DNA from 2 places in the Anaerosalibacter sp. Marseille-P3206 genome. Region 1 is predicted to be linked to the other one. Evidence: riboswitches for the same ligand, from Rfam matches in the RefSeq annotation. Region 1 holds a riboswitch; the other holds the start of a gene.

Region 1 (11,431 bases):
GTATGAGGAAGCAAACAAATATGCAAATCAGTTGATTGTTATGTCAATGGTATTTTCAATAAGTTTTGCAATTTTAGGATTTATATTGAGTCCATATATAATAAAATTAATGGGTGGAACAAATAGTTTAGCTGAGTATAGTAATATATATTTAAGAATTTCATTTTTGGGTTTTCCTTTTGTGTTTTCCTTTTTTGTATTCAATGCAATAATGAATGCTCAAGGAAATACATTAACTCCAACAATTCTTAGTGGTATCAGTGCTGTAGTTAATGTAGTATTAGATCCTATTTTTATATTTAATTTAAATCTAGGGATAGCTGGAGCAGCTATTGCTACTGTATTGTCTCAAGGACTATTAGTAGTCATAGGGGTATATATATTAAAACATTCTTCTACTATTATAAAACCTAGTTTTAAAGGATTTAAATTTGACAAAAATATTATAAAAAAAATATTGCAAGTAGGTTTTCCAGCTTCTGTAGGTCAATCTGGTGCTGCATTAGGTTTCGTAGTATTAAATAGTTTTATTGCCTCTTATGGAAATGCGACTTTAGCAGCTTTTGGAATGGTAAATAGGATTACTTCTTTGATTATGCAACCACCTATGGGTATTGGTGCTGCGTTAACTTCTATAATTGGCCAAAATATTGGTGCTGACCAAATGGAAAGAGTAACAGATGCTTTTAAAAAGTCATTGTTAATAAGTTTGTGTATTTCTGTAGTTGGATTTGTTCTGTTATTTTGGAAGGATGAAGAAATAATAAACTTATTTATGCGTTCAAAAGATGATGCAGAAGTTATATCTCAAGGAATTACTTACTTAAGATACATTTCATTTTCAATGCCTTTTATGAGTATATTTAGCATATTGCAAGGTGTATTTCAGGGTTCAGGCCATACTAAATATTCTATGGCAATGGCTATAGGAAGGCTTTGGGTAATAAGGATACCTTTGATATTAATATTTAAGCATTTCACAAATTTAGGGCCAACTGGAATATGGTTTTCTATGAGTTTTAGTAATTTTCTAATATGTGTATATGGATTCCTAGTATATAAAAACAAAAATTGGCAAAAGAAAGTAATAGGCGTAGAAAAAACAGCTTAGTTTAGAAATGTAATACTTTTGTAACCTATAAAATAAACAAATGTATTAAGCTATAAGTAAGAGATAATTTATTTTTTATGAGGTGACAGAAGTGGAAAAAACTAGAACGAAGAGAAGAAAAATTAGACGAAGAAGAAGACTTGTATTTACATTAAGTATTTTTTTACTATTTGTTATTATTGGAACGGGAGTTTTTATTTTAGATAAACTGAGTTCAAAAGGAGTAATAGCTGGAAATGTAGGTATTATAGAAAGAAAGCATCAAAATGATGATAATATATCAGAACCATTTAAAGAAATAGAACTAGATGGAAATAAAAATGAAATACACAAAGCGCTAATAGAAAAAGAAATCAAAGTTGCAAAGGAAACAGAAAAACCAAAAGTTGCAGAGACAATTGAAAACAATAAGATTGCTTATTTGACTTTTGATGATGGTCCATCTACTACTGTTACACCAAAAATACTTGATATATTAGATGAATATGATATTAAAGCAACTTTTTATGTAATAGGATATTTAGCAGAAAGAAACCCAGAATTAATTATAAGAGAATATGAAAGCGGTCATAGTATTGGAAATCACACATATTCTCATAATTATAAATATGTATATAAAAATGTAAAAAGTTTTTTAGCTGAATTAGATAAAAACGAAAAAGCTTTAAAAAATATTTTAGGAAATGATTTCCATACAAGTACTGTAAGATTTCCTGGTGGTTCCTTTGGAGATAAGAGAAAACCTTATAGAAATGCGTTGAAAGATAAAGATATTACTTATGTCGATTGGAATGCATTAAATGGAGATGCAGAAGGTCACAATATACCAAAGGCAAAACTTGTTAAAAGACTAAAAGAAACCTCAAAGGGAAAAGACAAATTGATAATACTAATGCACGATGCAGGGGCAAAGAAAACCACTGTAGAAGCATTACCCGAAATCATTGAATATTTAATAAGTCAAGGATATGAATTTAAAGTTATAGAATAAGATGTTAATAAAAAAATAAAATTGAAAGAAACCTATTGTTAGGTTTCTTTTTTCTCAATAAACTAAAAAAAGAGAATATTGTTAACATTAATTAATAACATTGTTCCAAAAAAATCTTTAGTCAGCAATTATATTATGTAATATAATATCTAAAAGACATAGAGATGAGGTGCTTATATGAAGAAAAGAAATGCAAAATTAATTCTAGGTATTATCTTAACTATATTATTACTATCAGTAGTAATATATGAAGAAATTATTATTCCAGTAGATTCATATTCTATTGATGAAGGTTCAGAGGGATATATTTATGATGAATATTTCAAATTAGAACATCCTCTTCCCCCAAATGATTATGATAAATTGGGGACAGATCCATTAGGTAGAAATGTAATAAGTATGTTAGTATCAGGAACTAAAACAACTTTAGGGATTGGGTTTTTAGCTACAACAATAAAATTTATCATCGCTATTTTAGTAGTGTTTACTATTAATGAGAGGGTAAGGAAGAAAATTATTAAGACTTATTCAATTGTTTTCAATATAGTAGTGGAAATTATAATTGCATTTTTAATTTTAAGATTACCTTGGTATAAAGAATTAGACCTAAAATACGCTATTATGGTCTATGGGTTAGTTTTAGGAATAATAGGATGGGGAAGATTAGCAAGAAAAATAGATGAATCTAACGATAGCATAGCAAGTATGATAGGAAACGGTTTTATTGAATTAAGTAGAGTGCTATTTATTCAATTTGTTTTGGGTATCGGGGGAATAACAGTAGGTGTTAATAAGTTTGCAAATATAGAAACTAAATGGGGATATATGCCTAACTATAATCCTGAATGGGCAGGTATGTTAGCTACAGCTGGAAAAGCTTTAAGTACAAGAAGTTTCTGGCTGATTATAGGACCAAGTATATGTTTTATTATAGCTATTATTAGTTTTTTACTATTAGGCAAAGGAATTTTATATGATGTTGAAGTAGATAATTATAAAAAACTCAAGAAAATAGCATTATTCTTTTCACCAAAGGAATTTATTAATCAATGTAATAACTTATACAGATATTGGGGAAATGTAGTTTTTAAATCATTTGTAGTTGCCTTAATTATCTTTATAATAGTAGGACAATTCCATATAAACAAATATAAGAATAGATATCAGTTTGATTTAGATATTGCATACAAACATATAGAAGAACTATCTAAATATGAAGGAAGAAAAACAGGAACTTTAGAGAGAGATAAGGTTGCTAACTATATAGCCGAAGAATTAAAAAAATACGATATAAGTCCTCTTTTTGAAGATGAATACATTCAAGAATTTGATGTAGATGGCAAAGTTAAAGGGAAAAACATCGGAGGATATATATGGGGGAAAAACAGTAACAATCCATTAGTATTAGTTACTAGCTATGATTGTTTAGGAAAGGATAACAAGGGTTTATATAAAAATGGAACGAGTGTTGCAGCAACATTAGAACTTGCTAGAAATCTAATAGCTAAGAGCAAAGAAAATATGAACTCAAGAACCATAGTATTTTTATTTACTGATGGTAGTGAAGAAAATGGACAAGGAGTAGTTGAAGCTATAGGAAATAAAAATGTAGATGTATACAGTTTTTATGTGTATATGAACTACTTGGGATTAGGTCAAAGTAATAAGCTCTACATGGATACTTCTACAGTAAATAGTGCCTTTGATATTTTTTATAAAAACATCAAAGGCATAAAACTAAGAGGTAAAGAATTGGGCATCCCAATTAAGCAAGAATATCTATATCCTGCATTTTGTGATATTCAAAATTTTATGGAAAAAGATGTATCAGGAGTTGTAATTTCAAGTGTAGATACACAAAATATTGTTAAACAATATGATGGTAAAAGTCAAAATGATTTAAGCAATATTAACAAAGAAAAATTAAAAGAACAATCACAATTAGTATTAGATTTTGCTGTAGATTATGCATGGATAAGCAATTGGCATGATAGAGGACTAAAAGCTAATAATTAAAAAATAGGTAGGGATTTCCCTACCTATTTAACTTCCAAATAATTAGCAATATTTGCGTTTTCATCAATCTTACCTACAATCTTAGGAGTTTTACAACTCATAATAACTGTAACTCCAGGGCCATGACCTGATAATATACAATCACTGTGCACAATAACTCCAATGGATACTGACTCACCTAAATATTGTCTTCCATTTGTATTGTCACAATCTCTTAACAAAACTAAATCTCCAAACTTAAGCTTATCTATTCCAAATTCCTTGTTTGCACCTTTATCGCCAGTCATTATGTCATAATCTCCAGAAAAAGCTGTACTACTACCAACTCCTGAACCCATTAAATATGCTGGTATTTCAGTAACAACAGGCACTTCAAGAACTCCATTTTTATCTATTATTGACAGTTTATCAAAGAGATTTGGGTCAATATTCATACATTTTACATCTTCAAAGTCTTCAATAGCCAAACCTTGACCATGAGCCTTAATCAAAATAGTATCATCAATAGCCATTTTTTCCAAATCTTCTTCCTTAAAGTATATAAGAACATGTTCTATACCACCATGCATACCAGTTACATAGCCTTTTGCACCTTTAGCATCTCCAGTTATTACCTTTGCTTCATTACCAATACAAGCCAATAGCATAAGTGCGTTGTTTTCCATATTGTCACTATTTTTAATACTAACCCCTGGCTCAATATGATCCCCTACCCATTTCATACAAGAGTCTCCAATTTTTACATTGTAACAAATACCTCCAGTAGATGGGAGTATTTCTCCAATACCTTCTCTATTGACTCTATAGGGTTTTCCACCTACTATAGGGCTATGGACTTTACCTTGTACTGATTGAATAACAAGTCTATCACTATTTGTCTTTACCATGATTATTACCTCCAATAAATTTAGTATATATTAAACTTCTACTTAAAATTATAAAATCCTTTAAAATTTTAAAGGTATTTAATAAATTATGAAGAATATTTATCATTAATAAGAAAATTATTGGAGGAGAAAATAGTGATTGGGATTAAAATGTTTTTATTAATAATATTTATGATACCAGTGTATGCATTACTTATATATGGTATTAAAGATCCAGAAGACATGGCAACATTTGGAGAAAGATGGAAGTATAGAGAAAATATTTATCCAACAGAGGACTATATAAAATACATAAAAATATCATCTATAATAACTACAATTATTATTACATTAATTCTAATTTTTACTATATTGAGTTGGTTTAATGAATAAAACATTCATAAATATAGTGAAATAATTAATACAATAATGTATAATTAAATTAAAATAAGTAATTGCGAAACTATTTTTGAAAAATGAATAATAGAAATATAAATCTTTTAAAAATAAAGTTTGGGAGTTGAAAGTGGAAATTTAATGAAATCAATAAGTTATTCTCAAAAATGGGTACACAAAATAAAGCTATTGAATTTATGAGAAAATTAATATCTAAACAAATATCTAAGCAATTAATGGTTTTAAGCTTCTGATGTATTCATGTTTATGTATTTTATCAGCAAGAACAACAGTAATTAACTGAGTGATACCTGCTAGAAGTAAATCAGCATGAATAGTTTTCTCGTTTTGAGTTTTGCGTCCAGCAATGCAAAAGCTTTCTTTAAAGTGATTTATGGACTGTTCTACTACTGAACGAATTTTGTAAACTTTATCCCATTCTTCTGTGTCTCGAAGAGTACCTGGATAAGCACGAAGATCTTTTTCAGGATATATGTAGAGCATTCTTCCACAAGGTGATGAAGTACAAGGGTCTTCGCAAAAGTGTCTCCTTTTGCGTTTACCATTATCGTCTTTAATCCATTTCATTTTTGGGCATACAAACTTAAACCTTTTAATACCAGATTTCAAACATGAAGATCCCTCTGACTTCATTAAAAGAGTTGAGTCATGTGGGCAGTAGGGTATCCCAGCTTCATTTACTGTATAGTCTGGATGCTTTAGAGAAGAACGTTGATTTAAAGGAATATACGCTTTACTAAATTTTAAATCAGTAAGTAAATCTCTGTAAATATTAGTAGCATCAAAAGCGGCATCACCAATGAAAATATTTGGTTTAATACTAGGATGTTTTTCAAAGTAGTCTTTTAGAACAGGGATGACAGCTTTGGCATCATGAAGTGATTTATCTTCATTTGGTGAATCTGATTTTTTATCAACAATGATTTCAGGATGAGAATTTAAAAAATCTTTATTGTAAAAAGAAATATCCCTTACGATTCCTAAACCATTTGTGACCATACCAAATTTATAGACATAGCAAAAGTGCCCATTGATGTAAAGTTGCTTTATTTCAGGGTTAGACGCAGCATTCGAAGGCATGGAGCCATATGCAACTTTGTATGGATCATAAGAATCATCAAGACCTTGAGATTTTTTAAAAGCTTTTAATTGTTTAATTATTTTATTAGCATATTTAGGATTATTTTCAGCGACAAAAGCTTCAATTCCTGAAGTATCAAAAATCGTCATAGAAGCTTTAGCTCCATCAATATCTTGGCATATGGGCTCAGTAACATCAACAAGATTATCAAATACAGTTTGTAAATCTTCTAAGAAATCTTGTTTGAAACGAGTAAATTTAGAACCATCAGGAACTTTATTAAACCCACAAAAATCTCTTAATTCACTTGAATACTTAAGAAAAGTAATTAAGAGAGTATCTGTAGGAATAGAGAAGATTCTTTGAATAATCAAAGCCCATAACATGGAATGAAGCTTGTATTCACGGGGTCTTCCAGTAGAAGCATAAAAGTGGTGATAAAAAGAAATAGGGATAAACTCATTAAGATTAATGGTATTTTCAAGTAATGAAAGAAACTTAGGTTTATCGTCTTCAAAAAAAGTTTTACAATCTGAATAAATATCTGCCAAAGAAAGCTGTTTTTGTGGTATCATATTTTTATAACTCCTTTCAGGTTTTGGTGGATTTGTTGCTTGACACTTCAATTTTACCATAAATCAGTGAGGAGTTATATCTTTTTAAAGAAAAAATGTCCCGTATTCATGCGGGTTATGGCGTTTCGCAAACGCCTATTAAATTAAAAATATATGAGGTGATTTTATGATAACAACAACCACACCAAGTGTTGAAGGTAAAAAGATAGTAGAATATAAGGGTATTGTTTTTGGAGAAGTAGTATCTGGTGTTAATTTTCTAAAGGACTTTGCAGCAGGGCTTAGTAATTTCTTTGGAGGTCGTTCTAGTTCTTATGAAGGAGAACTAATTGAGGCTAGAGAAGCAGCTATAAGAGAAATGGAAAGTAGAGCAGCAAAACTAGGAGCTAATGCAGTAGTTGGAGTTGATATAGACTATGAAGTATTAGGACAAGGTGGAGATATGCTCATGGTTACTGCTTCAGGAACAGCAGTAATTGTTGAATAAAAATAAGGGGTCATTCTTTGACTCCTTATTTTTAACCTAGAATATATTGTCTATTTATATTTGAATATTTAATTTGTTCAACAATTTCCATTAAATCAATATTTATTTCACCTAACTTATCTTCGATTATCTCTTTAATAGAAATTGGCTTATAATCAATATGATCCACGGCTACATTGAAATACTTATTCTGTTCTAATTTTTTAGGCAATAACTTTCTATGATGATGACCGTGAATATTAAAAGTTTCATTTGATATGTTTTTCATTGGCTTATGAGTTAATAAAAAATTATGACCTAATAATGAGAATTCCATCTTGTTATATATCTTAATTCTTCTAGTTTCTAATAGTTTTTTGTATCTAAATTTAAAGTCGTGATTACCTTTTATCAGTATTTTCTCACCATTTAATTTTCTCAAAAGAAAATTAGAGAAAAGTTTGCTTCCAGCAAAGAAGTCTCCTAATATTATAACTATATCATCTTTATCAACATTGTCATTCCAATTTGTTATCAGTGCTCTATGCATTTCTATGATATTTTTAAATGGTCTATTAGAAAATTTCACAGCAAATTTTTGCCCAAAATGAGTGTCAGAAATTAAATATATATTTTTCATTTAAAATAATTTCCTCCTTGTTTTTCATTTCGTTATAATTATAAACTATTTTAACTATATTTTCAAACAATAAAATATATTATTTTTTATATAATTTTTCGTGTATAATAAATTATACAAAACACATGAAAGAGGTGACTTATTTGAAATTATTAAGACAATTAGGAATTATACTTGGTATTTTATTTGGAAGCCACCTATTGCAAAAGGTTACAGGGTTGCCTATACCAGGGACTGTTTTAGGAATGATAATATTGTTGATTGGTCTTATAACTGGTTTAATAAAAATTGAAATGATATCTGAGGTAAGCCAATTTTTATTAGATCATTTAGTTTTCTTTTTTCTGCCTGCAGGTGTTGGAATTATGACATCAATAGATATTATAAAAGATAAATGGCTACCACTGTTGATAGTAACGATATTAACTACAGTAATAGTTTTAGTTGTAACAGGTTTAACAGTACAAGCTTTAAAAAGAGTAAAGGAGAGTAATAGATGATTGAAATTTTTGATACACCTATATTTGGAATTGTAATATCAATTGTTGCTTTTGAAATAGGGATTATAATTAATAGGAAAACAAAGCTATCTATACTAAACCCCCTTATTATTGCAGTAGGTTTGATAATAGCATTTTTATCCATTTCCCATATTGACTATGAAGTATACAACAAAGGCGGAAGTATGATATCTTTTCTTTTAGGACCAGCAACAGTAGTTTTAGCAGTACCACTATATAAACAAATTGAAAAGCTAAAAAAAGAAAAAACTCCTATATTAATAGGTATTACTGTTGGTTCATTAACAGGGCTACTTAGTGTGTATTTTTTAAGTAAGTTATTTGGTCTAGATGAGATATTGACACTTTCACTAATGCCAAAGTCTGTAACTGCAGCTATATCAATGGAGGTTTCAAAACAAATAAATGGAATTCCAGCTTTGACTGTTGCTGCTACTGTAGTAACTGGCATAACAGGAAATGTTCTATGGCCTTATATAAGCAAAATATTTCATATAAAAGATGATGTAGCTACTGGTATTAGTTTAGGTACAGGAGCCCATGCAGTAGGAACAGCTAAAGCAATGGAACTTGGAGAAGTAGAAGGGGGCATGAGTTCACTAGCAATTGGTGTTGCAGGCCTTATAACCGTACTTCTAGCACCATTATTAGTTAGGATGCTATTTTAAATATTTGCCCCCAAACCATCCCATAGCTAAAATGGTTTACACTTTGTAATAAAAGTGTTATGATGTAGACGTAAGAAAAAATTAAATAGCAAATCAAGGGGTGCTTATATTAATAGGCTGAGATAGGAATGTTATTCCTGACCCTATGAACCTGATTTGGGTAATTCCAACGGAGGGATTTATTTTTTTATGTTTATTTTTGAATAAAAGCTGTATGCTTCCGTTGAAGTATACAGCTTATTTTTTTGAAGGGAGGTTAAAATGAACACTTATAGGATAATAGATGCAAATATTAACAGAGTCTCAGAAGGTTTAAGAGTCATAGAAGATATAGAAAGATTTATATTTGAAAAAGAAAAAATTGCCAAGGAAATAAGAGAAATAAGGCATTTAGTAAGGAAGTGTTTTAAAAGTCCTCAATTATTACAAAATAGAAATTCAAACACAGATATAGGACTTAAAATATCACAAAATACTACATTAGATAAAAAAGAAGATATAGACTCATTACTCATATCAAATTTCAAGAGGGTAGAAGAGGGATTAAGAAGTATTGAAGAATGTTTAAAAATTTTAGAGTATTATCAAGAGTCAAAGATTTATGAAAAGTTAAGATTTAGTGTATATAGCTTAGAAAAGAAAGTTTTTATAAAGGCATTACCAAGAACAGATATCTATGGAATTACAGGTGAAAGATTTTCAAAGGGAAGAACAAATATTGAAGTAGTTAAAGATATGATTAATGCAGGGATTAAGATCATCCAATATAGAGAAAAAGATAAATCCAAAAGAGAAAAATATGAAGATTGTGTAGCTATTCGAGAATTGACAAAAAAAGAAGAAATAACTTTTATAGTAAATGATGATATTGATATTGCCATATTAGTAGGGGCTGATGGTATACATATTGGACAAGATGATATACCAATTGAAGAAGTAAAACAGATTGCTCCAAATATGATCATTGGACTTTCAACTCACAACAGTGAACAAGCTATTCATGCTGTAAAAGCAGGTGCTAATTATATAGGTGTAGGGCCAATATTTAAAACAACTACAAAAGAAGATACAGAACACAGCCAAGGTCTTAATTATTTAAAATGGGTTTCAGAAAATATAGGTATTCCTTATGTAGCAATAGGTGGAATTAAAGAAGAAAACATAGCAAGTGTTAAAGAACATGGTGGACAATATTATGCCATGATCAGTGAATTGACAAGTGCAGACAGTATGAGTGAAAAGGTTAAATCAATAAGAGAAATATTAAAGGAGGAAGAAGAATGAATTATACAACGCAAATGGATGCAGCAAAGAAAGGCATTGTTACAAGAGAAATGGAAATAGTAGCAAAAAAAGAACATATGGATGTAGAAGTTTTGAGAAATGGTATTGCTGAAGGGAAAATAGTAATACCAGCAAACAAAAACCATAAATCTCTAGATCCAGAAGGTGTGGGAGAAGGTCTTAAAACTAAGATCAATGTAAACCTAGGAATATCAAAAGATTGTAATGATATAGAAAAAGAATTAGATAAGGTAAAAGTAGCAATTGATATGAAAGCAGAAGCCATTATGGATTTAAGTAATTTTGGAAAGACTGAAGAATTTAGAAGAAGATTAGTTGAGATTTCTCCAGCTATGATTGGAACTGTACCTATATATGATGCAGTTGGTTTTTATGACAAAGAATTAAAGGAAATAACAGCAAAGGAATTTTTAGATGTAGCAAGAAAACATGCTGAAGATGGAGTAGATTTTTTAACAATACATGCAGGTATGAATAGAAGAACAGCTCAAGCTTTTAAAAATACTAAAAGAGTGACAAATATTGTATCAAGGGGTGGATCCTTACTTTATGCTTGGATGGAATTAAATAATAGGGAAAATCCATTTTATGAATATTTTGATGAACTTCTTGATATCTGTGAAGAGTATGATGTAACTATTAGTCTAGGTGATGCACTAAGACCAGGAAGTATAGAAGATGGAACTGATGGACCTCAAATACAAGAGCTTATAGTATTAGGAGAGCTTACCAAAAGAGCGTGGGAAAGAAATGTTCAAATTATAATTGAAGGCC
Region 2 (11,431 bases), 470 kb from region 1:
GTACAGGGAATACGTTTAATGCATTAACCTCTTCTTTATTTGCTTCAAGATAGTTTGCTGCACCAATAAAAGCCCTTTTCAGCGTTGCACCGTCTATATACTCTATTCTCAAAGTTTGTACCTCCTTATATTACTTTTGAACATTAATTCCTTGTACTAGTACGTTTATTTTACTTACATTAAGTCCTGTATAATTTTCTAAATTATATTTAACTTTCTCGATTATATTTGCTGCAACTACTGTAATCCTTACTCCATATTGGAGTATAACATGCAAATCAACAGTTATCTCATTATCTTGTGTATATACTTTTACGCCTTTGGATAAGTTTTCCCATTTTACTAATTCAAAAAAACCTTCTGTAGCATTTTTACTTGCCATTCCAACGATACCATAGCATTCCATGGCTGACAATCCTGCAATTGTTGCTAATACACTATCATCTATGCTAACTGTTCCGTAGTCATTTTTAAATTTACTTCCCATTACCAAAACCTCCTCAAAAATATTTGTAACTATATTTTACCTTATTACAAAAAATAGTTCAACTATTCCTAGTTTAACTTTTATATTTAAATCATGTATTGCAATTATATGCACTCGTGTGTTAGAATATATGTTGTTATTATGTAATGATGTATATACTATGTAATAGTATGTAATAGTATGTCATATAGTCAGTTAAGGAGGTGTTGTAAATGGCTAAGTTTTGTGAGGTATGTGGAAAAGGTAAAACTTACGGAAATAAAGTAACTTTCTCAAATAAGAAAAATAATAGATCTTGGGCTCCAAATGTTAGAAGAGTTAAAGTTGTTATGGATGGATCTCCTAAGAGAATCTACGTTTGTACAAGATGCCTCAGATCTGGAAATGTAACTAGAGCATTATAAAAAATTTCAATAAAAATTTGGCTTCCCATATTACACTGGAAGCCTTTTTTCTTGCTCTTTTATCTACATTTATATAGAAATATGCCTAAAGACAAAATAGCTACACCAAATAAAAACAACCAGAAATTTAAAGGTAGTACTTTTAGGATTAAAATTAACCCAATTATTATTAATATAATCCCAAATATATTTTTTTTAGTGCATCTATTATAATGCCTATAACCATGTCTTTTGAAAAACTTTTTCCTTTTCATGCACATCACCTCAAAAGTAGCTTTTATACATAGTATTCAAAAAAAATCAATAGTTGCAAAAACAAAAGAAAAAGCCTTAAACTAGGCTTTTAATCTTTTGAGATGATTACTAAACATGTTCCATTTTCTACTTTTATATAACCATTCTCTTCTACAACTCTATTACTAATACCTAGAGTAGATGAAAAACCAAACTCTACCCTGTCTGTTTCATATTCAAAACCTGTCAATGTGACTTTTGCTCCGTTAGAAGTAATAGGTATTATAGATACGAAGGTTCCCTCTTCTCTAGATACACATAATTCACTATCAGTAATATAAACTCTATTATTTTCATCAATAATAACACCTTTAATTCCTCTTTTTAGTAATTTGTCTAGTATAAGAATATTGCCTAATGTATGATCAATTCTTGAACCTGTTACTCCCATAAAAATAATTTCCTTAAATCCTTTTTCTATTAAGTACTCTGTAGCTAACTCTGTATCTGTAGCATCTTTTTTAGGATTATATCTCTCGATATTAATATTATTACTTTCAATTTTCTCTAGAGTATTACTACTAATAGAATCTAAATCACCTACTACTAAATCTGGCATAACATTGATTGCTGCAATATGGTTTGTACCACCATCTGCACATACAATAAAATCTACATCTTTAATTACAGACTTTAAAATATTTAAATCACTAATTTCACCATTAGATACTATAAGACCTTTCATTTTAATCCTTTCAATTCAATTATTTTTGTATTTTACTTATAGGTTTCCAAATTAGTACAAGTATTATTGAAGATATAATAAATTCTGGTAATAAATATCCTCCATTATAAAGTGCAGAATAAACCCAAGGATTTTGGTCTCCAGCATATTCTGCAAAGAATATAACCCCTGAAAGTAAATGTGAAATCAATCTTCCACTTATAGCTAATAATACCCCTAAAACTATCATAAAATATTTATTATTACTTAATTGTTCATCATCCATTTTTGCAATACCAGCTAGTCCTAAACATCCAAAAGCAATTGGATAGTCCAATAAGAATTGTATAGGATGATATATATATGGTTCAATTGCAAATTGCAATAACCCATATACACAACCAACTAATAATCCTGGTCCCAGTCCCCATCTCATAGCAAATATCATTATTGGAATCATACTACCAGCGGTAACTGAACCCCCTTGTGGAGCCTTATAAATTTTAATAAAGCTCAAAAGTGTTGCTAACGCAATCATTATTCCTCCTTCTGCTAACATCTTAACATTCCATTTCTTCGACATATTAAATCCCCCTTATTTAATAAAATAAAACCCATCACCTGAAAAGGCAATGGGTTTGTTTCACAAACTAACAAATCACTTTCCTACGCTAGTATTACCTAGTTCAGGTAAAAGGGTCGGAACCATAGTTCCCTCTCAGCTATAAGAGCTCCCCTAGTGTTAATATTGAGTTCTAACTTCATTGTATCACAAAAAACATTGAAAATATATTAAAGATTCTTAAACATTCTTGTTTTCTCAATTACATCTCTTCCTCCAAATATAGCCGAACCTGCAACCAATATATCTACTCCCCAACTAATTATTTCTTTTGCATTATCAAGCTTTACTCCTCCATCTACTTCAATTTCAACATTTAAGCCATTATTATCAATCATTTTCCTAAGGGTTTTTATTTTTCTCTCCATTGCAGGAATAAATGATTGTCCACCAAATCCTGGATTTACAGTCATAATTAAAACCATATCTATATCTTCTAAAACATATTCTATACTTTCTAGTGGAGTTGAAGGATTTAATGCAACACCAACTTTTTTTCCACAACTCTTTATAGCTTGTATAGTTCTATGTAAATGAATAGTAGCTTCTTGATGTACAGTAATGATATCAGCTCCAGCTTTTGCAAAATCTTCAATATATCTTTCTGGTCTATCAATCATTAAATGAACATCAAAAGGCAAATCAGTAGTGCCTCTAATTTTTTTAATAACTGGTGGACCAAAAGTTATATTTGGAACAAAAATTCCATCCATTACATCTAAATGTACATAATCTGCTCCACCACTTTCAATTTTCTCAATCTCTTCACTCAGTCTACTGAAATCTGATGATAATACAGATGGTGAGATTTTAGTCATTTTAGTACCTCCTATTACTTTTTATTTCATTGATAAAGCTTAGGTAATTTTCATATCTGGTCTTTCCTATTTCTCCAGATTCGACTTTTTCTCTTACTTGACAACCTGGTTCACTTATATGCAAGCAACTGGAGAATTTACATTGAGTACTGTATTCTTCGATTTCTTTAAAATAATACTTTAAATCTTCTTCCTTTTCTATAAAATCTAAGTTCAATGAACTAAAGCCAGGGGTATCTAAAACATATCCACCAAATTCTAATTCTAATAATTCTGTATGTCTTGTCGTATGTTTACCTCTTTTCGTTTTGTTGCTAATTTCGCCTGTCTTTAGTTCTAATTTTTTTTGAATTTTATTTAAAAGTGATGACTTACCAACTCCAGATGGTCCTGCAAATACAGTGACATTATCTTTTAGGACCTCTTTTAACTCATCAATTCCTTCATCTGTCATTGAACTTGTTAATATAACCTTATACCTTGCTTTTTCATATGTTTTACAAATACTATCAATTGTATTTGTATCAACTAAATCAACTTTATTTATGACAATAACTATATTTATACCTACTCCTTCAGCTAACACCAAAAATCTGTCTAACAACCAAAGATTAGGGTCTGGATTCTTGATACTAGCAACTATAACCGCCTGTGAAACATTGGCTACAGGTGGCCTCTTAAGTTGTGTTTTTCTTTCAAATATTTCCTCTACATAACCTGTTTTGTTGCTATCAGATTCTCTAATTAAAACTCTATCCCCAACTAGAGGAGTAATATTTTTTTCCCTAAACGCACCTCTTGCTCTACATTCATATACTCCTCTATCTGTTTTTACATAATAGAAGCCACCAACACCTTTAGTTATAACTCCCTCTAGCATACAAGACCTCCCTAATTTTAATCAGGTAAAGTAACCTGATATACATCATCAAAGTATATATCGAATTTAGCATTAGGTTTTCCTTCTAAATTAACCACTATACTTCCTTCACTAACATCATGGACACTATTATATTTCAATTCACTAACCCCATCTTGGGTTCTGTATATTTTCACTTCAGTTTGATTTCTATCTTGAGGCAATGTTATTTTAATAGATCTTACTACTTCTTCATTACCTGTACCATTATTACCTTCATTTTTCTTTTCAGGGCCTTTGCTTACAGAAATATCTATCGCAGTATTAATTTCAATTTCATTACCACTTTCAATACTCTGCCAAATTACCTCACCTTTCGGAACATCATCACTATATTCAGGTAAAACTTCTCCAACTTTCAATTGGTTAGCTATTAATGCTCTTTTAGCCTCATTTTCCTTTAATCCTGTTATTTTAGGCATAATTACAGTTTTAGTTTCAGGTCCCTTACTTACAATTAAGCTTACCTTACTTCCTTCAGGCACTTCCATATATGGGTCTGGATCCTGACTGATAACAATATTTATAGGTATAGTATCGCTATATTCATATCTTACTTCCCCTTCAGATAATCCAGTTTTATCTAATAATTCATCTACTTCCGTAATATCCCTATTTTCTAATTTAGGAACTTTAGCAAGCTTACTACCTAAACTTACATCTACTTCAATTGGATAATTTTTCTTGACCTTTGTGCCAGGTTCAACACTTTGAGCTACAACTTGGCCTTCCTGAAATTCAGAATTATTCACTTTTTCTCTAACTGCAAATTTCAAACCCAAACTCTCAATCTCTTCTTTAGCCACTTCTTCTTGTAATCCAATAAGCTTAGGAACTTCTACTTCACTAGATCCAAATAGTCCTTTAAATTTAAAAGAACCTATAAACAAACCTGTAGCAACAAGAAAGGATAAAAGTATTCCCCAGAAAACTGCCTTTTTACTACTATCATTACTATTCTTCTTTTTTTGTTTTACTTTTCTTTTTGTTTCCATATCATTAGTTTCTCCTTCACCACCAACTACTGGTATAATCCTAGTAGCTGAATCAAGTTCATTAGTATCTTCAATAAAATCTATTTCTCCATTAGAATACTTAATTTTTCTCAAATCTCTTAACAATTCTCCAGCATTTTTATATCTTTCAATTTGATTCTTTTTTACACATTTCATTATGATATATTCTATATTTTCAGGTACAGAAGCATCAATTGTTCTAGGAGGAATGATTTCTTCCTCAACATGTTTTAGTGCAATTGATATAGGACTTTCACCTTCAAATGGAACTTTTCCTGTAATCATTTCATACATAACTATCCCTAATGAATATATGTCTGACTTCTCATCTGTAAATCTACCTCTAGCTTGTTCAGGTGAAAAATAATGAACTGAACCTATTACATTTGAAGTATTTGTCATTGTAGTAGATGTAGCAGCTCTCGCAATACCAAAATCAGTTACCTTAACTCTTTTATCTTCTGTAACCATTATATTATGTGGTTTTATATCCCTATGAACAATATGATTATTATGAGCATGTTGTAATGCCTCTGCTATTTGTATGGAATAATTAATAGTTTCTTCCGGTGTTAATTTACCTTTTTCCTTAATAATTTCCTTTAATGTTTTTCCTTTTATATATTCCATAACAATATAGTAAGTATTACCTTCTGAACCAACATCATAAATACTTACAATGTTTGGATGAGATAAACTTGCAGCTGCTTGTGATTCATGTCTGAATTTTTTAATAAATTCTTCATCATTAGTAAATTCATCTCTTAACACTTTTATGGCAACATATCTATTAAGTAACTGACATCTAGCTTTATAAACTAAAGCCATTCCTCCGCCACCTATTTTTTCAAGTATTTCATACCTACCGCCTAAAATTTTTCCAATCATCTAACCACCCCATTTCATACAATTTTAACAGCTATTGCTGTTATATTGTCTAGTCCACCTAATTCATTGGCTCTCTTTACTAAACCTTCACATGCTTTTTGCATATCATCATTATCTTTAATTATGTTTTTAATTTCTAAATCATCAATCATATTAGTCAATCCATCAGTGCACAATAAGATTATATCACCTTTTTTCACTTCATCAATGACAATATCTGTATCAATACTCTTACTAGTCCCAACAGCTCTGGTAATAATATTCTTTTGAGGATGATATTGTGCTTCTTCGGCACTAATACTACCATTCTTTACTAGTTCTGCAACAAGAGAATGATCTTCAGTTATTTGATAAATTTTATTATCCTGAATAATATATACTCTACTATCACCAATATGGCCTACCAACAGTTTTTTACCTAGAATATAAGCCATTGTCAAAGTAGTACCCATTCCATTAAATTCTAAATTAGCAAGAGACTTTTTATATATTTTTTCATTAGCTTCATCAATAGCTTGTTTAATAGTATTTATAATTGTTTTCTCATCTTTTGATACATTTACTTTGTTTGAATTAAATACTTCAACAATTATCTCAACAGCCATTTTACTTGCTACTTCTCCTGCCTTATGTCCTCCCATTCCATCAGCAACAATGAACAAAGGCAAATCTAGTGTCTTGGAAGAATAATAATAATCTTGATTGTTTTCTCTTAATCTACCTCTATCTGTGCATACTCCTATTTGCATGCCATCACCTCGCTATTTTGTAACGTGATCAACTTCTCTTACTTATATAATCTCTTCTAAGTTGACCACATGCAGCATTAATATCTGAGCCCATTTCTTTTCTTATTGTTGCATTTATTCCTCTTTTTTCTAATTCAATTTTAAAATTTGTTACCACTTCTGTATCTGCTTTGTTTTCTTTATATTCTCTTATAGGATTTAGAGGAATCAAATTAATATGACAATTAAGCCCTTTTAATATTCTACTTAATTCTTCTAAATCCTCTTTTCTATCGTTTTTATTCTTAATTAATGTATATTCAAATGTTATTCTTCTATTTGTTTTTTCAAAATAATAATGGCAAGCTTTTATTATTTCATCTATTGAATATACTTTGCCAATAGGCATCATCTTCTTTCTATCTTCATCAAAAGGAGAATGAAGGGATATAGACAAAGTTATTGGCAATTCTTCTTCTGCTAATTTATATATCTTAGGCACTATACCACAAGTAGATAATGTGATATTCCTAAAACTAAAATTTTGTCCTTTTTCATTATGTAATAAATAAAGAAACTTTAATACATTTTCATAGTTATCTAGCGGCTCACCACTTCCCATCAAAACTAAATTTGATAACTTGATATCAAGATTCCTTTGAATACCGTAAACTTGGCCCAATATCTCTCCTGGTGTCAAACTTCTAACAAGACCTTCCTTAGTGGATGCACAAAATGCACATCCCATTCTACAACCAACTTGCGTTGAAATACAAGCTGTAGTACCATAATTGTATTCCATAACTACACTTTCAATTATATTACCATCTTCTAATAAAAATAAGTATTTTTTTGTATTATCTACTTTTGAGTCATATCTCTCTACAATATCTAGATTACTTATATAGTAGTTTTTTTCTAGCTTGTCCCTTAAAGTTTTCGACAATACAGTTATATCAGATATTTTAGTTATCATGTTGCCATGAATAAAACTAAATGTTTGAACCCCTCTATATTCTTTTTCACCTATATTTTTAAATAATCCCTTTAATTCATCTATGGATAAGGATTTTAAATCTATCTTTTCCAATCAATCACTCCTAGCTTTTTCTAATACTATATTATACCATAAGGTATAACAGATTATCTATTTTTCTTAGTAAGTTTAGCAATGAAAAAACCATCCATTTGGTGGATATGAGGGTATAATTCAATATAACCATCTTTTGAAGTATTCATTGAATAGTTTGAACTAAGTAAGTGGTCAAATCCACAGAATTCAAAATTTTTATTTTCCTTCACAAAACCAGTTATTAAGTTTATATTTTCATCTTTCTCTATAGTACATGTACTATATACTAAAACTCCACCAGGTTTTAAATATCTACTACCATTTTTTAAAATAGTCTTTTGAATTTCAGTTATGCTTTTTATATCTTTTTCAACACGATTCCATTTTATCTCTGGCCTTCTTCTTATCATACCTAAACCAGTACATGGCGCATCAATTAATACATAATCTGCACTCTCAACTAAATTCTCATCAAATACAGTAGCATCAAATACTTCAGTTTTTATAATAGTACTACCTAATCTCTCATAATTTTCTTTGACTAGTTTTAGTTTATGTTCATAAATATCCCTTGCCAATATTCTACCATCATTATTCATTTTTTCTGAGATATGAGTAGTTTTACCTCCTGGGGCACTACATAGATCAATAACAAAGCTTCCCTTACTAGGATTCATAATTTGTGCAACTAGCATACTACTCTGATCTTGTATAGTAAATAACCCCTCTAAATACTCTTTCATATCAGTAATTCTATAAGGATTGTCAACTATAAGACCATCAAGAGAGTATTTTGTTTCACTTACTACAAAACCATTAGATTCAAGTATACTCTTTAATTCAACTCTAGTTGTTTTAGTAGTATTCACTCTTATATTTAATTTTGGTTTGTTATTGTTTTCTATACATAGTTTTTCAGTAAATTCCTCTCCATATTCTCCTATCCATCTTTTAACTAACCATTTAGGATGTGAGTACTTAATAGATAAGTAATCAATTTTATTTTTTTCATCTATATCTATTATACTTTCTTTTTTTCTAGAGATATTTCTAAGTATTCCATTTACAAATTTCACCGAACCAGGATTGGAATGCTTCCTTGCCAATTTCACAGACTCATTAACTGCTGCTCTATCTGGTATCTTTTCCATAAATCTTATTTGATATATCCCTATCCTTAATATTTCCAATATTACTGGTTCCATTTTATTTAATTTTATTTTAGAAAACTTTCCTATTATATAATCTAAATATAATCTATTTTCTAATACACCATAAACTATTTCTCTAACTAAGCTTTCATCAAGCTTTCCCAACTCACCTTTTAAATTTCTCTTTATAGCTATATTTGAATAAGCTCCATCTTGATTTACTTCCATCAATATCTTAAGAGCCGTATCTCTTGCTCCAATACTCATAGTATCACCTCAAATATTATTATATACAAAAAAACAAAAAATAAGAGGTGAAATCACCTCTTTAGTCTCTTCTTCTATTAGAAGATAATATCAATCTTATAAGCTGACCAATAGCAACTAATGTCGCTGCAACATATGTCAGTGCAGCTGCCTTTAATACTTCTTTTGCAGGTCCCATTTCATTAGAACTTATAAATCCCGATTCTAATTGCACTAATGCTCTTCTACTTGCATTAAATTCTACAGGTAAAGTTACTACTTGAAACAATACTACAGCAAGATATAATATTATACCTGCATTTACCAATGTAGAACTACTCATTAAAAATCCTAGAAGTATCAAAACCCAAACAAAACGTGCTCCAATATTTGCTACAGGTGCAATATTGTTTCTTACAATCAGTGGAAAATAGCCTTCACCATGCTGTATAGCATGACCTGTTTCATGAGCTGCAACACTTAACGCTGCAATAGAAGTACCATTATATACATTCGATGATAGTCTTATAACATTTGTTCTAGGATCATAATGATCTGTAAGTTGGCCATCAATAGGTTCTACTCTCACATTATAAAGCCCATTTCTATCTAAAATCATTCTAGCAACTTCTCTTCCAGTATAACCAGAATAACTGGGTACCCTAAGATATTTACTAAATGCACTATTTACTTTTGCTTGAGCATATAGTGATAAAAGTATCGCTGGAAGGAGAATAATCATTCCTGGATCATAATAGTAACCATACATACGATCCCTCCTATTCTAAAACTATTCCTACTTCTAAATTATTACCCTTGATGAACTCACTAACTAGCATTTTTCTTTTTCCTGGGAATTGTAATTCTTCAATTACAACACATGAATCTTTTGTATTAACAAATACACCTTCTTCAGTTACCTTTACAATTTGCCCATTTACACCATCTTTAAACTTATCGGTAACCCTAGCCTTATGAATTTTTATATTTAAATCATTATAAAAAGTATATGCAAAAGGCCATGGCTTTAATCCACGAATAAAATTTACAATCTCTTCACCTGACTTACTCCAATCAATCCTTCCCATCTTCTTGTAAATCATAGGGGCATAATTTGCCTTTGAGTGATCTTGCTCTACAGGGTTAATATACCCTTCTTTTACTCCTTTTAAAGCTTTAACTATTAGATTTCCTCCCAAGTTTGATAATTTATCATGAATAGTTATTGAATCGTCTTCTTCTGTTATTGGTATGCTCTCTTTAAGCAATATATCTCCTGTATCCAATCCTTTACCCATCTTCATAATTGTTATACCAGTTTCACTTTCACCATTTATTATAACCCAGTTTATAGGTGCAGCACCTCTATATCTTGGTAAAAGAGATGCATGAATATTGATACAACCATATTTAGGTATAGAAAGTATTTCCTCTTTAAGAATTTGTCCATAAGCAGCCACTACTATAAAATCAGGTTGTATATCCCTTATCTTTTTAATACTTTCCTCACTATTTATGTCTTTTGGCTGAAAAACTTCTAAACCTAATTCTAAAGCCTTTTCTTTCACAGGTGTTGGTAATAACTTTTTACCTCTACCTTTTGGTTTATCCTCCTGAGAAACAACAAGTGGTATATTGTTATTTTCTTCAAATAGTTTTTGCAATGGGAAAACTGCAAAATCAGGCGTACCCATATAAATAATCTTCATATGCACACTCCTACTCTTCTTCTATAGTTTTATCTATAAAAAGTATTCCATTCAAATGATCAATCTCATGACACATAGCCCTTGCTAAAAGACCAGTTCCTTCTAGTTCTTTTTCATTTCCATCTAAATCTAAATACTTAATCTTTACTTTCTCAGGTCTTTCTACTTTTCCAGAAACACCAGGAACGCTTAAACACCCTTCATAGTCTATGCTTGCCCCATTAGTTTCTATTATCTCTGGGTTAATAAGCTTTAAAAGTCCATCTCCAACATCTATAACTACAACTCTTCTTAAAACTCCAACTTGTGGTGCAGCTAAACCAACACCTTCGCTTTCATACATAGTTTCTGCCATATCATCCAATAATGTTATTATTCTATCATTTATATCAGTTATTTCCCTAGATTTTTTT

Evidence for each region. A riboswitch is a leader RNA that binds a small molecule or an ion and turns the genes downstream of it on or off. The one in region 1 is predicted to bind thiamine pyrophosphate.
Region 2: another riboswitch for thiamine pyrophosphate. It lies ahead of thiT (energy-coupled thiamine transporter ThiT); the one in region 1 lies ahead of thiE (thiamine phosphate synthase).

Annotation. Positions count from the first base shown of each region.
Region 1 covers NZ_FUHM01000002.1:528,432-539,862, reverse strand. Annotated here, with positions in the region: gene BQ9840_RS03910 (MATE family efflux transporter) at 1-1,111, shown strand, start outside; gene BQ9840_RS03905 (polysaccharide deacetylase family protein) at 1,203-2,102, shown strand; gene BQ9840_RS03900 (M28 family peptidase) at 2,280-4,118, shown strand; gene BQ9840_RS03895 (DUF4438 domain-containing protein) at 4,142-5,005, opposite strand; gene BQ9840_RS03890 (hypothetical protein) at 5,141-5,377, shown strand; partial or broken gene BQ9840_RS03885 (transposase) at 5,695-7,057, opposite strand; gene BQ9840_RS03880 (putative heavy metal-binding protein) at 7,224-7,544, shown strand; gene BQ9840_RS03875 (metallophosphoesterase) at 7,576-8,163, opposite strand; gene BQ9840_RS03870 (CidA/LrgA family protein) at 8,307-8,663, shown strand; gene BQ9840_RS03865 (LrgB family protein) at 8,660-9,352, shown strand; TPP riboswitch at 9,439-9,548, shown strand; gene thiE (thiamine phosphate synthase) at 9,614-10,636, shown strand; gene thiC (phosphomethylpyrimidine synthase ThiC) at 10,633-11,431, shown strand, end outside.
Region 2 covers NZ_FUHM01000002.1:53,774-65,204, reverse strand. Annotated here, with positions in the region: gene BQ9840_RS01500 (DAK2 domain-containing protein) at 1-112, opposite strand, end outside; gene BQ9840_RS01495 (Asp23/Gls24 family envelope stress response protein) at 131-487, opposite strand; gene rpmB (50S ribosomal protein L28) at 700-891, shown strand; gene BQ9840_RS01485 (thiamine diphosphokinase) at 1,235-1,870, opposite strand; gene thiT (energy-coupled thiamine transporter ThiT) at 1,890-2,432, opposite strand; TPP riboswitch at 2,496-2,597, opposite strand; gene rpe (ribulose-phosphate 3-epimerase) at 2,642-3,289, opposite strand; gene rsgA (ribosome small subunit-dependent GTPase A) at 3,291-4,169, opposite strand; gene pknB (Stk1 family PASTA domain-containing Ser/Thr kinase) at 4,187-6,112, opposite strand; gene BQ9840_RS01460 (Stp1/IreP family PP2C-type Ser/Thr phosphatase) at 6,127-6,861, opposite strand; gene rlmN (23S rRNA (adenine(2503)-C(2))-methyltransferase RlmN) at 6,890-7,930, opposite strand; gene rsmB (16S rRNA (cytosine(967)-C(5))-methyltransferase RsmB) at 7,984-9,330, opposite strand; gene BQ9840_RS01445 (zinc metallopeptidase) at 9,392-10,078, opposite strand; gene fmt (methionyl-tRNA formyltransferase) at 10,089-11,018, opposite strand; gene def (peptide deformylase) at 11,029-11,431, opposite strand, start outside.